DNA from 2 places in the Isoptericola nanjingensis genome. Region 1 is predicted to be linked to the other one. Evidence: predicted binding sites of a transcription regulator. Region 1 holds the regulator's gene; the other holds the start of a gene.
The links. The regulator LexA, encoded in region 1, represses DNA repair genes until DNA is damaged. The targets are predictions, from matches to a motif close to TCGAACANNTGTTCGA.
Positions count from the first base shown of each region.

Region 2: ruvA (Holliday junction branch migration protein RuvA) is a predicted target of LexA. The motif match lies at 1,716-1,731, and genes of this name have one in related genera.

Region 1 is NZ_JBNOZL010000001.1:90,759-97,894, reverse strand. Features, by position in the region: gene hflX (GTPase HflX) at 1-1,412, shown strand, start outside; gene ACQP6G_RS00445 (ATP-dependent DNA helicase) at 1,500-3,560, shown strand; gene ACQP6G_RS00440 (L-lactate dehydrogenase) at 3,570-4,529, shown strand; gene lexA (transcriptional repressor LexA) at 4,555-5,385, opposite strand; gene ACQP6G_RS00430 (LysM peptidoglycan-binding domain-containing protein) at 5,563-5,970, shown strand; gene nrdR (transcriptional regulator NrdR) at 6,082-6,567, shown strand; gene ACQP6G_RS00420 (DUF5302 domain-containing protein) at 6,700-6,879, shown strand; gene serA (phosphoglycerate dehydrogenase) at 6,969-7,136, opposite strand, start outside.
Region 2 is NZ_JBNOZL010000003.1:405,213-412,348, forward strand. Features, by position in the region: gene ruvB (Holliday junction branch migration DNA helicase RuvB) at 1-1,035, opposite strand, end outside; gene ruvA (Holliday junction branch migration protein RuvA) at 1,028-1,666, opposite strand; gene ruvC (crossover junction endodeoxyribonuclease RuvC) at 1,830-2,420, opposite strand; gene ACQP6G_RS07410 (YebC/PmpR family DNA-binding transcriptional regulator) at 2,475-3,233, opposite strand; gene pdxT (pyridoxal 5'-phosphate synthase glutaminase subunit PdxT) at 3,241-3,885, opposite strand; gene ACQP6G_RS07420 (hypothetical protein) at 3,929-4,822, opposite strand; gene ACQP6G_RS07425 (hypothetical protein) at 4,815-5,498, opposite strand; gene ACQP6G_RS07430 (signal peptidase I) at 5,495-6,181, opposite strand; gene ACQP6G_RS07435 (alternate-type signal peptide domain-containing protein) at 6,189-6,725, opposite strand; gene ACQP6G_RS07440 (NUDIX hydrolase) at 6,835-7,136, opposite strand, start outside.

The DNA of each region.
Region 1 (7,136 bases):
GGTCCGAGGGCGCCACGGTGCACACCGCCCACGACGGCGACCAGCTCGACCTCGAGGAGCGCATCTCGCTCCGCCGCGTCGCGGGGCTCTCCACCGAGCTCGAGGACGTCACCGAGGTCGAGTACCGCCAGCTCCGCCTGGAGCGCGTGGTGCTCGTCGGCCTGTACTCCGGCGGCGAGGCCGCGGCCCGCGAGGCGGAGGTCTCGCTGCGCGAGCTCGCCGCGCTCGCCGAGACCGCGGGCTCGCAGGTGCTCGACGGGCTGCTGCAGCGTCGTCAGAAGCCCGACCCGGGCACGTACCTCGGGTCCGGCAAGGCGGCCGAGCTCGCCGACGTCGTCGCGTCCGTCGGCGCCGACACCGTGGTGGCCGACACCGAGCTGGCCCCGTCGCAGCGCCGCGCGCTGGAGGACATCGTCAAGGTCAAGGTGGTCGACCGCACCGCGCTGATCCTCGACATCTTCGCCCAGCACGCCAAGTCGCGGGAGGGCAAGGCCCAGGTCGAGCTCGCCCAGCTCGAATACCTCCTGCCGCGCCTGCGCGGTTGGGGCGACTCGATGTCCCGCCAGGCCGGTGGCCAGGTGGGCGGCCAGGGCGCCGGCATGGGATCCCGCGGCCCCGGCGAGACGAAGATCGAGCTGGACCGGCGCCGGATCCGCAACCGGATGGCCAAGCTGCGCCGCGAGATCGCCGCCATGGCGCCCGGGCGCGAGACCAAGCGTCTGGACCGCAAGCGGCACGGCGTGCCGAACGTAGCGATCGCCGGCTACACCAACGCCGGGAAGTCGTCGCTGCTCAACGCGCTCACCGACGCGGGCGTCCTCGTCGAGAACGCCCTGTTCGCGACGCTGGACCCGACCGTCCGCAAGGCCCGCACGGAGGACGGCCGCCCGTACACCTTCACGGACACCGTCGGGTTCGTGCGGCACCTGCCGCACCAGCTCGTCGAGGCGTTCCGGTCCACGCTCGAGGAGGTGGGCGACGCCGCGCTGCTGCTGCACGTGGTCGACGCCTCCCATCCGGACCCCGAGGGCCAGATCGCCGCGGTGCGCGAGGTGCTCGCCGAGATCCCCGGGATCGCGGACGTGCCCGAGGTCGTCGTGCTCAACAAGGCCGACGTCGCCGACCCGGCCGTCGTCGGCCGGGTGCAGCGTCGCGAGCGGCGCAGCGTCGTCGTGTCCGCGCACTCCGGCGAGGGCATGGCCGAGCTGCGGGAGCTCATCGCGGCCGAGCTGCCCCAGCCGCACGTCGAGATCGACCTGGTCGTCCCGTACTCCCGCGGCGACCTGGTCCACCGCGTGCACGAGGCCGGCGGGTCGGTCGCCGAGGAGCACCTGGCCGAGGGCACCCGCCTGCGCGGTCGCGTGGACGAGGCTCTCGCGGCCGAGCTCAAGGCCGCCGCCGTCGGGGGCTGACCGCCCGCCGTGGTCGCCGCCCACCGGTCGGCGACCCGACTGTGGGCGGCGCCCCGGACGGTCGGCGGGGCGCCCTAGGATCGACGGGTGACCTCCGCCGACGCCCCCGACGCCCCGCAGCTCCTCGACCTGGCGGTGGGGGCCCTCGGCGGCGGACGGCGGGAGGGTCAGCGCCGCATGGCGGAGGCGGTGGCCGAGGCCGTCGACGAGGGCCGGCACCTGCTGGTGCAGGCGGGCACCGGGACGGGCAAGTCGCTCGCGTACCTCGTCCCGGCGGTGCGGCACGCGGTCGTCGACGGCAGGCGCGTCATCGTCTCCACCGCGACCCTGGCGCTGCAGCGCCAGGTGGTCACGCGCGACCTGCCGCTGGTCGCCGAGACGGTGGGGCCGAAGCTGCCCCGCCCTCCCAAGGTCGCGCTGCTCAAGGGCTGGCACAACTACCTGTGCAAGCACAAGGTGACCGGGGGCTACCCGGTCGAGGGCGCGACGCTCTTCGACCTCCCGGCCGACCCCGGCCCCGGCGAGGGCGCGGCCGCCGAGCAGCACCCGGCGCCGCCCGGCCCCCGCGGACGCGGCGGGCGCGCCGACGACACCGCGACGCTGGCCGACCACGTGCGCCGGCTGCACGCCTGGGCCGACGAGACCGACACGGGCGACCGGGACGACCTCGTGCCCGGGGTCCCCGACAAGGCCTGGCGCCAGGTGTCCGTCACCGCGCTGGAGTGCCTGGGGCAGCGTTGCCCGCTCCTGGCGGAGTGCTTCCCCGAGCGGGCGCGCGCGGCGGCCCGGGACGCGGACGTCGTCGTCACCAACCACGCGATGCTCGGCATCGCCGTCTCGGGGAACCCGGGCGTGCTGCCCGAGCACGACGCCGTCGTCGTCGACGAGGCGCACGAGCTCGCCGAGCGCGTGACGGCGGCAGCCACCGTCGACCTCTCCCTGACGGTGGTGGAGCACGCCGCACGCCTCGCGCGTCGGCACGGCGGCACCGAGACCGAGGCGCTCGACGCCGCGTCGCAGCGCCTGGGCAACCTGCTCGCCACGGCGCCCGCGGAGCGGTTCCCCCTCGGCCTCCCCGACGACCTGCGCGCCGCGGTGGGCGCCGTGCGCGACGCGGCGCGCGAGCTTCTCACCCGGCTCAAGCCCCAGGGCGCGGGGAAGGGGCAGGAGGCGCCGGACGCCGGCACGAAGATGGCGCAGTCCGCCGTCCTGCAGCTCTTCGAGGTCGCCGAGAGGATGGCGGCGGAGGACACGACGGCGGACGTGCTGTGGTGCTCGCGCCCGCCGGAGAACGCGCCGTGGGCGGGCGACGGCGTGACGCGGCTGCATGCCGCGCCGCTCGCGGTGGCGGGGCTGATCCGCACGCACCTGCTGGGCGAGGCGACCGGCGTGTTCACCTCGGCGACGCTCACCCTCGGCGGCACCTTCGACCCGGTCGCGCGGTCGCTCGGCCTGGCGGGCTCGGGGGGCTCCGACGAGACCGCGGACTGGGCGGGGCTCGACGTCGGCAGCCCGTTCGACTACCCGCGCCAGGGGATCCTGTACGTGGCGCGGCACCTGCCGGCGCCCGGACGTGAGCCGACGACCGATGCCCAGCTCGACGAGATCGCCGGGCTGATCGAGGCCGCTGGGGGGAGGACGCTCGGGCTGTTCTCCTCCCGCCGGGCGGCGACGGCCGCCGCGGAGGCGATGCGCGAGCGGCTGGACGTCCCCGTGCTGTGCCAGGGCGACGACCAGCTCCCGACCCTCGTGAAGGCGTTCGCCGACGATCCCGCGACCTGCCTCTTCGGCACCCTCTCGCTGTGGCAGGGCGTCGACGTCCCGGGCCCGAGCTGCCAGCTGGTGCTCGTGGACAGGATCCCGTTCCCGCGCCCGGACGACCCGGTGAAGGCGGCGCGGGCCCGGTCGGTGGAGCAGGTGGGCGGCAACGGGTTCATGCAGGTCTCAGCCACGCACGCCGCGCTGCTCCTCGCGCAGGGCGCCGGCCGGCTCGTGCGCACGGGCGAGGATCGCGGCGTCGTGGCCGTGCTCGACCCGCGCCTCGCGACCGCCCGCTACGGGTCCTTCCTCACCCGCTCCATGCCCGACTTCTGGCCGACCACGGACGGGGAACTCGTCCGCGCTGCGCTCCGGCGCCTCGACACCTAGCGTGGGGCCGTGGACGAGACACGCAGGACGACCAAGCTCGCGATCGTCGGAGCGGGCGCGGTGGGCTCCACCCTCGCGTACGCGGCGCTGGCCCGGGGCGCGGCCCGGTCCGTCGCCCTCCTGGACGTCAACCGCGCGAAGGTCGAGGCCGAGGTGCTCGACCTCCGGCACGGGGGCATGTTCATCCCTCAGGCCGAGATCGACGGCTCGGACGACGTGGAGGTCTGCCGCGGCGCCGACATCGTCGCGGTGACGGCGGGGGCCAAGCAGAAGCCCGGACAGAGCCGCCTCGACCTGGCCGAGGCGACGGTCGGCCTCACGCGGTCCATCCTGCCGGGCCTCCTCGAGGTGGCCCCGGACGCCGTGTTCCTCATGGTCACCAACCCGGTCGACGTCGTCACCTACGCCGCGCAGGAGATCAGCGGCCTGCCCCGGGGGCGGGTGTTCGGCAGCGGGACCGTCCTCGACTCGTCGCGGCTGCGCGACGCGCTGGCCCGCCACTGCGGGGTGGCGGTCGGGAACGTGCACGCGAACATCGCGGGCGAGCACGGCGACTCGGAGATCGTGCTGTGGAGCTCCGCGACGATCGCCGGCGTGCCCCTCCTGGACTGGCGGCCGTTCCGGGGGCACCCGCCCCTGGACGAGGCTGCCCGGCGGCGCATCGCGACCGACGTCGTGGAGTCCGCCTACCGCGTCATCGCCGGCAAGGGGGCCACCAACTACGCGGTTGGCCTGGCGGCCACCCGGATCATCGAGGCGGTGCTCAACGACGAGCACCGCGTGATGAACGTGTCCTCGCGCCTGGACGACTTCTACGGCATCAGCGACGTCTGCCTGTCGGTACCGTCGCTCGTCGGCCGCCGGGGCGTGGCAGAGACGATCGACACCCCGCTGTCGGACGACGAGGTCGCCGGGCTGCGCGCGTCGGCCGAGAGCATGCGGGCCGTGCAGCAGCGCCTCGGGTTCTGACGGCCCGGGGCCGCACCGGCGGTACTCAGAGGCTGCGGAGCACCGCCACGACCCGGCCGAGCACCTGCGCCTCGTCGCCCGGGATGGGGGAGTAGGCGGCGTTCTGCGGCAGCAGCCAGGTGTGCCCGTCGGCCTGCTTGAAGGTCTTGACCGTGGCCTCGCCGTCGATCATCGCGGCGACGACCTCGCCGTTCTCGGCGACGGGCTGGCTGCGCACGACCACCCAGTCGCCGTCGCAGATCGCGGCGTCGACCATCGAGTCGCCCGCGACCTTGAGCAGGAACAGGTCGCCGTCGCCGACGACCTGCCGGGGGAGCGGGAAGACGTCCTCGACGACCTGCTCCGCGAGGATGGGGCCTCCGGCGGCGATCCTGCCGACCAGCGGGACGTAGGACGGGGCCTGAGCCGGCTGCGCGTCGGACGCGGCGAGCGACCCCGCCACGTACCCCGGGGCGGGGTCTGCCTCGGGCGCGGCCCTGTCGATGGCGGGTGCCTCGGGGTCGACGACCTCGATCGCGCGCGGCCGGTTGGGGTCGCGGCGCAGGTAGCCCTTGCGCTCGAGCGTGGTGAGCTGGTGCTTGACCGAGGACGGGCTCGCCAGGCCCACGGCCTCGCCGATCTCGCGCATGGTCGGCGGGTAGCCACGTGCCTCGACGGAGCTGCGGATGGTCTCGAGCACGCGCCGCTGGCGGGGCGTGAGGCGGTCGGACGACGGCGAGAGCTCGCTCACCGACGCCAGCGCGGTCGTCGAGGCGCCGGCGGTCGTCGTGGCCGCGCCGTCGAGGGTCTCGTCCTGGGCAGCCCATGGCGTCGCCGTCGTCGTGGACGCCGGGGCCTGGTCCCGTCCGCTGGTCATCGCGTTCTCCGTCCTGCAGGGCGCGGCCCGTGGGCGGGCCGATGAAATCCGACAAACCTTCCATCGCGCTGTCGGCCACTCTAAGCCAGTTCCGGCCCGACATCAAACATCTGTTCGATCGGGCCTCGACCGTGTCGCCGGGACGTGGTACACCTAGTACAGCAGTTCGACGTACAGGTGTTCGACGAACAGACGTTCGACGGAGCGGCCGCCCCGGGCGGCACCGCGTGGACCGGAGGCAGGACGATGCAGAACGCACGCAGCACCAGCGACGCGCACGGTTTCCTCGGGCTCGGAGGGCTCCGACTCACCCGCAGGGGCCGGGTGGTGGTCGCGGCCCTCGTGCTCCTCGTGCTCGTGGGAGCGGGCTTGTTCGGCCAGCGCGCCGTCGCCGAGTCGCCGGGCACGGGCGTCGAGGTCCGGCTCCAGACGGTGGCGCCCGGCGACACCCTCTGGCAGTACGCGCAGCAGGTGCGTGACACGGGCGAGGATCTGCGTGACGTGGTCGCCGAGCTCCGCGACCTCAACGGGCTGACGTCGGCGGAGCTCCAGACCGGGCAGGTCGTGGTGCTCCCGCTGGACTGACGGCGAGGATCGGCCCCGCCGCGGGGGATCCTGCTTGCGCGGACGGTCGCCCGCCGCTTACCTTGTCGGGCAGCCGGGCGCCGGTCCGGAGCCGAGCGCAGGAGACCAGCGATGCACTGCCCGTTCTGCCGCCACGCGGACTCGCGAGTCGTCGACTCGCGCACCTCCGACGACGGCTCGTCCATCCGTCGCCGGCGTCAGTGCCCCGCGTGCCAGCGCCGGTTCACCACGATCGAGACGGCCAGCCTGTCGGTGGCCAAGCGCTCCGGGGTGACCGAGCCGTTCAGCCGGGACAAGGTGGTGGCGGGCGTGCGCAAGGCCTGCCAGGGCCGGCCGGTGAGCGCCGACGACCTCGCCGTCCTCGCGCAAAAGGTCGAGGAGACCCTGCGCGCCTCCGGCCGGCCGGAGATCGAGGCGAACGAGGTCGGCCTGGCGATCCTCGGGCCGCTGCGCGAGCTGGACGAGGTCGCCTATCTGCGCTTCGCCAGCGTCTACCAGTCGTTCGAGTCCCTCGAGGACTTCGAGTCGGCGATCAGCTCGCTGCGGGCGGAGCGGGACGAGCGCGCCACCGCCGGGAGCGGCGGCACGACCGCCTGACGCCCGGGTCGCCCGGTCCGGGCGAAATGCCCTGGCGCCGGGTGACGGCCCGGGGCATGCTGGACGGCACCAGGTGCTGCGTGGCCCCGCCGCGCGAGCACACCCACCCCGACGGACGACGAGGTGACCGCGATGACGGACGACTCCAGGGCGAAGCCCTCCGAGGACACGAAGGCGCGCTTCCGGGAGGCGCTGGAGAAGAAGAACGCCGCCAGCCACCCGACCGCCGGCAAGGACGGCAACACCGGCCAGGTGCACGGCTCGGAGACGACCGGGCCCGTGCAGAAGATGTTCCGCCGCAAGTCGGGCTGAGCACCGACCGACGCGCGAAGGGCGGCCCCGGGGAACCGGGGCCGCCCTTCGCGCGTGCGGCGCGTGCGCCGTGCGGTGCCGGGTGGGTGTCAGCCGGCGGCGGGCCCCGGCGGGAACTCGGGCCGCTCGAACGCGTCGCGGATGCGGAGGCGGATCGTCGAGTCCATGGCCTGCAGCTTGGCCGACGCGCCGCGCTGGGTGACGTCCGAGATGTCGGTCACCACATAGCCGATCTCGCCGCGCGTCGCGAGCATCTG
Region 2 (7,136 bases), on a different contig from region 1:
CGCGCCCCACGCGCCGGGCGGCGGCTCGAGCCCGAGGTGCTCCCAGGCGGCCTGCGTGGCGACCCGGCCGCGCGGCGTGCGGCCCAGGAGCCCTTCGCGGACGAGGTACGGCTCGGCCACCGTCTCCACGGTGTCCGGCTCCTCACCCACGGTCATCGCGAGCGTGCCCAGGCCCACGGGACCGCCGGCGAACCGGCGGCAGACGGCGTCGAGCACGGCACGGTCCAGCCGATCGAGGCCGATCGGGTCGACCTCGTAGACCTCCAGCGCCGCCCGGGCCGCCCGGAGGTCGAGGCTGCCGTCCCCGCGCACCTGGGCCCAGTCGCGCACGCGGCGCAGCAGGCGGTTGGCGATGCGGGGGGTGCCGCGCGACCGGCCCGCGATCTCGTGCGCTGCGGCGTGCTGGATGTCGACGCCGAGCAGGCCGGCGGACCGGGTGATGACGCGCTCCAGCTCGGCGGCGTCGTAGAAGTCGAGGTGCCCGGTGAACCCGAAGCGGTCGCGCAGCGGGGCGGGCAGCAGGCCCGACCTCGTCGTCGCGCCGACGACGGTGAACGGCGGCAGCGCCAGCGGGATCGCGCTCGCGCCCGCCCCCTTGCCGACGACGACGTCGACGCGGAAGTCCTCCATCGCGACGTACAGGAGCTCCTCGGCGGGGCGCGCGAGGCGGTGGATCTCGTCGATGAACAGGACCTCGCCCTCCTCCAGCGAGGAAAGGACGGCGGCGAGGTCGCCCGCGTGCTGGATGGCCGGCCCGCTCGTGACCCGCAGCGAGGTGCCGAGCTCGGCGGCGATGATCATCGCCAGCGTGGTCTTGCCGAGCCCGGGAGGTCCGGACAGGAGCACGTGATCGGGCGACGCGTCGCGGGCGAGCGCGGCCTGCAGGACGAGGGAGAGCTGGTCGCGCACCACGCGCTGGCCCACGAACTCGTCGAGCTTCTTGGGCCGCAGCGCCGCCTCGGCCGCGCGCTCGACGTCGTCGGCCGAGGAGGTGACGAGCCGCTCCCCGCCGTACTCCGGGTCCGCCTCAGCCACGGCGGCCGCCCAGGGAGCGCAGCGCCGCGCGCAGCGTGGCCGCGACGTCGATCGGGCTGTCGGCCGGGCGGTCGTCGCTCGCGTCCGCGAGGACCCGGTCGACGGTGTCCTGGGCGACCTTGGCGGCCCAGCCCAGGCCCACGAGCGCCTCGACCACCTGGTCGCGCGCCGGGTCTCCCGCGGCCACGGGCGGCGCGTCGGGCACGACGGCGCCGGCGGCGGCGGACGTCGGGGCGCCCAGCTTGCCGGACAGCTCGAGCACCATGCGCTGGGCGCTCTTGGGGCCGACACCGGGGATGCGGCGCAGCGCCGCGAGGTCCTCGGACGCGACGGCGCGGCGCAGGGCGTCGGGGGTCAGCACGGCGAGCATGGCGAGAGCGATCCGGGGCCCGACGCCGGACACGGACTGGGCGGTCTCGAAGACCTCCCGTTCGTCCGCCTCCGCGAAGCCGAACACCGTCATCGAGTCCTCACGGACGACCAGCGTGGTGTGCAGCTGGGCCCGCTCCCCCACCCGCAGGCCGGCGAGGGTGCCCGGGGTGGCGTGCACGAGGTACCCGACCCCGCCGACGTCGAGCACGGCCCGCTCCAGCGTCACGTGCGTGACCGTGCCGGTCAGGGAGGCGATCACCGTGGTCCTTCCGTCGAAGAGGCCGTCGAGATGTCCGTCGACACGGCCGTCGAACACCCGTACGAGGCGTCACTGTAACAACCGGTGCCGACGCCGGGGCGGGCGACACTCGACGAGCCGCACGACGAGCCGCGCGACGGCGACCGGGCGGCCCGGGTCCCGCTCAGCGCCGGGCTCGGGAGGGGGCGCCGCGGTGCGAGCCGGTGCGCGCGGTGCGCTCGGCCGCCGCCCAGGCGCGCTGGGCCGGGGTGAGCTCGTTCCGCTCGCCGCCCTGGAGCGCTCCGGACGGCCGCCACAGGTGCGTGACGGCGAGGGCGAGCGCGTCGGCGGCGTCGGCCGGCCGCGGCAGCTCGTCGAGCCCGAGGATGCGCGCGATCATGCGCTGCACCTGCTCCTTGTCGGCGCGGCCGGACCCGGTGACGGCGGCCTTCACCTCGCTCGGCGTGTGCATCGCGACCGGGACGCCGCGCCGGGCGGCCGCGACCATCGCGAGGCCGGCGACCTGCGCGGTGCCCATCACGGTGCCGCGGTTGTTCTGGGCGAAGACGCGCTCCACGGCGACGACGTCGGGCACCGTGCGCTCGAGCCACTCCTCGAGCCCCTCGGCGACGCGCAGCAGCCGGAGGTCGACGCTCAGCTCGGGCTCGCTGCGCACGACCCCGACGTCGACCATCCGGGCCTTGCGGCCCGGCAACGAGTCGACGACGCCGACCCCGCACCGGGTCAGACCCGGGTCCACCCCCAGCACGCGCACGTCGTCACCCTCTCACGCGGGCGGCCGCGGACGGCCGACCCGCGCCGGGAGCCGTCACTCCTCGTCGAGGGCCGCCATGACCTCGTCGGAGGCGTCGAAGTTCGCGTAGACGTTCTGCACGTCGTCGCTGTCCTCGAGCGCGTCGATGAGGCGCATGATCTTGCGCGCGCCCTCCACGTCGACCTCGACCTCCATGGAGGGGTGCCAGATGGAGTCGGCCGAGTCGTACTCGATGCCGGCCTCCTGGATCGCCGTGCGCACGGCGACGAGGTCGGTGGCCTCCGAGAGGACCTCGATGACGTCGCCCTCGTCGCTGACCTCCTCGGCGCCCGCGTCGAGCGCGGCGAGCATCACGTCGTCCTCCGTGACGCCCTCCGCCTTCGGCACCACGACGAGGCCCTTGCGGGAGAACAGGTAGGACACGGAGCCCGGGTCGGCCAGGTTGCCGCCGTTGCGGGAGAACGCGAGGCGCACCTCGGAGGCGGCACGGTTCTTGTTGTCCGTGAGGCACTCGACGAGGACGGCGATGCCGTTCGCGCCGTAACCCTCGTACATGATCGTCTGGTAGTCGACGGCGTCGGCGCCCTCGCCGGAGCCGCGCTTGAGCGCGCGGTCGATGTTGTCGTTGGGGACCGACGACTTCTTCGCCTTCTGGATGGCGTCGAACAGCGTGGGGTTGCCGGCCGGGTCGCCGCCGCCCGTGCGCGCGGCGACCTCGATGTTCTTGATCAGCTTCGCGAAAAGCTTGCCGCGCTTGGCGTCGATCGCCGCCTTCTTGTGCTTGGTCGTGGCCCACTTGGAGTGACCTGACATGCGCTCCCTAACTCCTTCGCGATGCTTGGACGAGCCGGACGAACAACCCGTGCACGCGCGCGTCCCCCGTGATCTCCGGGTGGAACGCGGTGGCGAGCAGCCGTCCCTGACGTGCTGCGACGATCTTACCGGCGGCGGGCCCCACCGTGGAGCCGTCCGCCCAGCGGTCCGGCATGCGGGCGAGCACCTCGACGTCCGGCCCGGCCTCCTCGACCCACGGAGCGCGGATGAAGGCGGTGCGCACCGGGCGCCCGCCCGGCGCGTCCGAGACGCCCGCGACCTGCAGGTCCGCCTCGAACGAGTCCACCTGGCGGCCGAACGCGTTGCGCCGCACGACGACGTCCATCCCGCCCAGCGTGCGCTGGTCGGCGGTGCCGCCCTCGATGCGGTCCGCGAGCAGGATCATCCCCGCGCACGAGCCGAACACGGGCAACCCCTCGCCGATCAGCCGCCGCAGCGGGTCGGCGAGCTCGAACAGCCGCAGCAGCTTGTCGATCGTCGTCGACTCGCCGCCCGGCAGGACGAGCCCCTCGACCGCGTCCAGCTCGGACGGGCGGCGCACGCTCACGGCGCGCGCCCCCGCCTGCTCCAGCGCGGCCGCGTGCTCGCGGACGTCGCCCTGCAGGGCGAGGACTCCGATCGTCGTGGTCACCGGGGCAGTGTAGGGGCCCCGGGCCCGCCCGACCGGCGGCCGCTCAGGTGCACGTGCCGATCAGGCCCAGGGCTATGTTGTAGGTGCGAGTGTTCGACGGCACCGACGTCCACACGACGTTGCCCGTGAAGACCCGCTCGGCGCGCACGCGCGCCGAGGCGTTCGTCGCGACCCCCGTCACCTGATAGTTGGTGGTACCGGCCGGCACCTGCACGGTGGTGGGCGTGGCGGCGGGTCCGAAGGTGAACTGGTACCGGGTCGCGTTGGCGACCGCCGTCCAGTTGAAGGTCACGGAGACCAGACCGAGCGCGCCGCACGAGAGGGTGGGGGCGGGAACGGTCGCCGCGCTCACGGCGCCGCTCACGACCGTGCCCGTGTCGGTCCACGCCGTGCCCCCGAGCGAGGCCGCGAGCGCGACGGACACCCCGCCTGCCTGCCCCTGCACCGTCGACGGCGCCGACGCGGAGAGCGTGACTGCCACGCACAGCGCGGCCGTCCCACCCGCGGGGATGGTCGCGGAGGTGCCGTTGCCCGCGCCGCACCCCGTCCCGGTGTCGGCGGCGCCGAACGACGCGCCGGTGGTGAACGACGTGCCCAGGGTCCCGGTCCGCGTCGGCGTGGCGGTCACCGTCGTCGGCCGCGAGCCGCCGTTGCGCACCGTGACGATCTCGGACGCGCCGGAGCCCGGCACCGCGCCGGGGAGGGTGAGAGCGGGCAGGCTGACCGTGCCCCCGCGACCCACGAGGCCGTTGCCGAGGTTCGCGACCTGCACGTCCACCGTGCCCGCAGAGATCTGGGTCGTCGGAGCCGCGGCGGTGCCCGACCCACGCCACCAGGCCCAGGCGATCCCGCCCCCGGCGAGCACGCACACCATCGCCGCGACCACCAGGACCGCGACGCGGCGCACGGTCGCCCCGGCCCGCGTCGGCTCAGGCACGGTGGTCGCTCCCTCGCGGGCGGGCACGATTCAGCAGCACGCCGGCCACGACGGCACCCGCGGCCGCGAGCAGCACCGGCAGCGGCTGCCCACCGGTCCGTGCGAGCGCGCCCGGGCCGTCGGGGACGTCGTCGGCCTGTCGGCGCCCGCCGTCCTGCTCGCCTCCGCTGTCCGGCGGCCCGTCGCCCGCCAACGTCACGAGCACGTCCACGGGGACGGTCTCGCCCTGCGTCTCGTTCCCCGCCGCGCGGTCGAGCGACGCCTCCACCGTGACGGGCAGCACCTCCGACTCGGCGAGCAGCACCGGGGCGGACCCCGCGCCGTCGGACCACCGGCCCCCCTCCGGGCGCACCCGGACCTGCACCGCCTCTGCGAGGGCGGAGGCTCCGTGGCCGGTCACCCCGTCCCCGACCGAGACGGCGACGCGGCTGCCGGCCGGGCCGGGCCCGTCGTTGCGCACGAGCAGCACGGCCCGGCGCGTCTCGCCCGGCGTCCAGGGCGCGGAGCCGAAGAGCGCCGCCTCGAGGTCGGTCGTCCAGCGGCGGCCGTCCACACTCAGCGCCACGCCTCCGTGCTCGGGGCCGCCGTACGCTCCCGCCGCCGGCGCCGGCGCCAGCAGCACCCCGGCGACGAGCGCGGCCCCGCACGTCGCGACACGGCGCCCTTCGCCCCTCATCGGCCGTCGACCTTCCGCGCACCGCCCGCGGCCGGCGGCGCCGCCGGCCACCAGGTCGCGAGCCCGTCGGGCGGAACGCTCGGCCCGGTGCCCGACGCCGGAGCGGGGGCCGACGGGGGCTCCCCCGCGCCGGACGACCGGCGCCCCCGCCGCTCCCGGACCTCGCCCGCGACGAGCCACGACGCGTACCCCAGGAGGAGGACCGCGAACCCGGTCGTGAGGAACCGGCGCTGCTCGGGCGTCCCGAAACCCATGAGGCGGCCCAGCTGCGGGACGGCGTACCAGAGCGTGCCGCGCACCTGCACGGCCTGCACGGGCTCCGGGTCGGCGACCGCGTTCGCGTCACCCCGGGTCAGCAGCGTCCGCTCCCCGTCGACGGTGGCGCCGAGGCCGACCACCCGGTGCGTCACGACCGTGGGGTCCCCGGAGCGCAGCTGGTACGTGACCACCTGTCCGGTCGTGATCTCGTCCACGTCGACCGGGCGCACCACCACGAGCGTGCCGACGTCGAGCGCGGGGCGCATCGACCCGGTCGCCACGCCGTACGGAGTGGCGCCGGCCAGGCGCGGAACCAGGACGACGAGGAGCAGGGCCCCGCCCGCGACCAGCAGGACGACGCACGCGAGGACGCGCCCCGCCGCGCGTCCCACGACACGGCCCGGGCCCGGCGGTGCCGCAGCCACGGCGCGCTCAGGGAGCGGGGACGACGTGCGCCTGCGTGACCTGGACCGTGACGTCCTCGAGCGCGGCGGTCAGCGCCTGCGTGTCGTTCCCCGCGGCCGTGTCGAACGCCGCCTCGAGGTTGACGACGAGCGAGTCGGTCTCGCCGACCGGGACCGGCTCGGTCAGCGGGAGCTCCAGCGTCTCGCCGCCCAGGGTCGCCGAGGTGAGGCTGAGGTCGAGCGCGCCCGTGAGCGCGTTCTCCGCCGCCCAGGTCGGCGACGAGACGGTGATCTCGCCCAGCGCCAGATGGTCACCGGTGCCCCCCACCGCCAGCGTGCAGGTGGTGGTGACCGTGTCGCCCGGCACGATGCCCGCCGCGACCGAGCCGCCGCCGTCGAGGGTCCAGTCACCGCACGCCCCGTCCGACATCGTGAGCGTGCCGGCGGTGACGTCCGACCCGGTGGCCGTGCCCTGTGCCGTCCAGTAGGCGATCGTCTGGGCGCCGCCGACGAGCAGGACGGCGGCCCCTCCTACGGCGATCGCAGCCTTCGTCAGTCGGTTCATGTCGACATCCCCCTGCCGCTCTGTCCGCACCCCTGCGTGCGGCCCGATGAGACGACGGTAGCCAACTGATGCCCGGGGCGCGCGTCGGCGGCCCGGGACGCCTGGAGGGTCAGGGCGTGCGGGTACCCAGCTCCTCGGGGTCGGACGGCTCGTCGTCGTGCTGGACGCCGAGGTGGCGGACGGTGCCGTCCCACCCCCGGGCCAGGTCCTCCACGACGTCCGGCAGGCTGGTCGGGAAGACCTCGCGCGTCTCGGCGCGCAGCTCGGCCGTGGTCAGCCAGCGCATCTCGTCGAGCACGTCGCGCTCCTCCGCCGTCCACCCGTCGTCGGTGGGCCGGTGGCCGCCGTCCACGCGCGCCAGGAAGAAGACCTCCTGCTGGCGGCACGTCTCCGCGAAGAAGTGGAAGTACG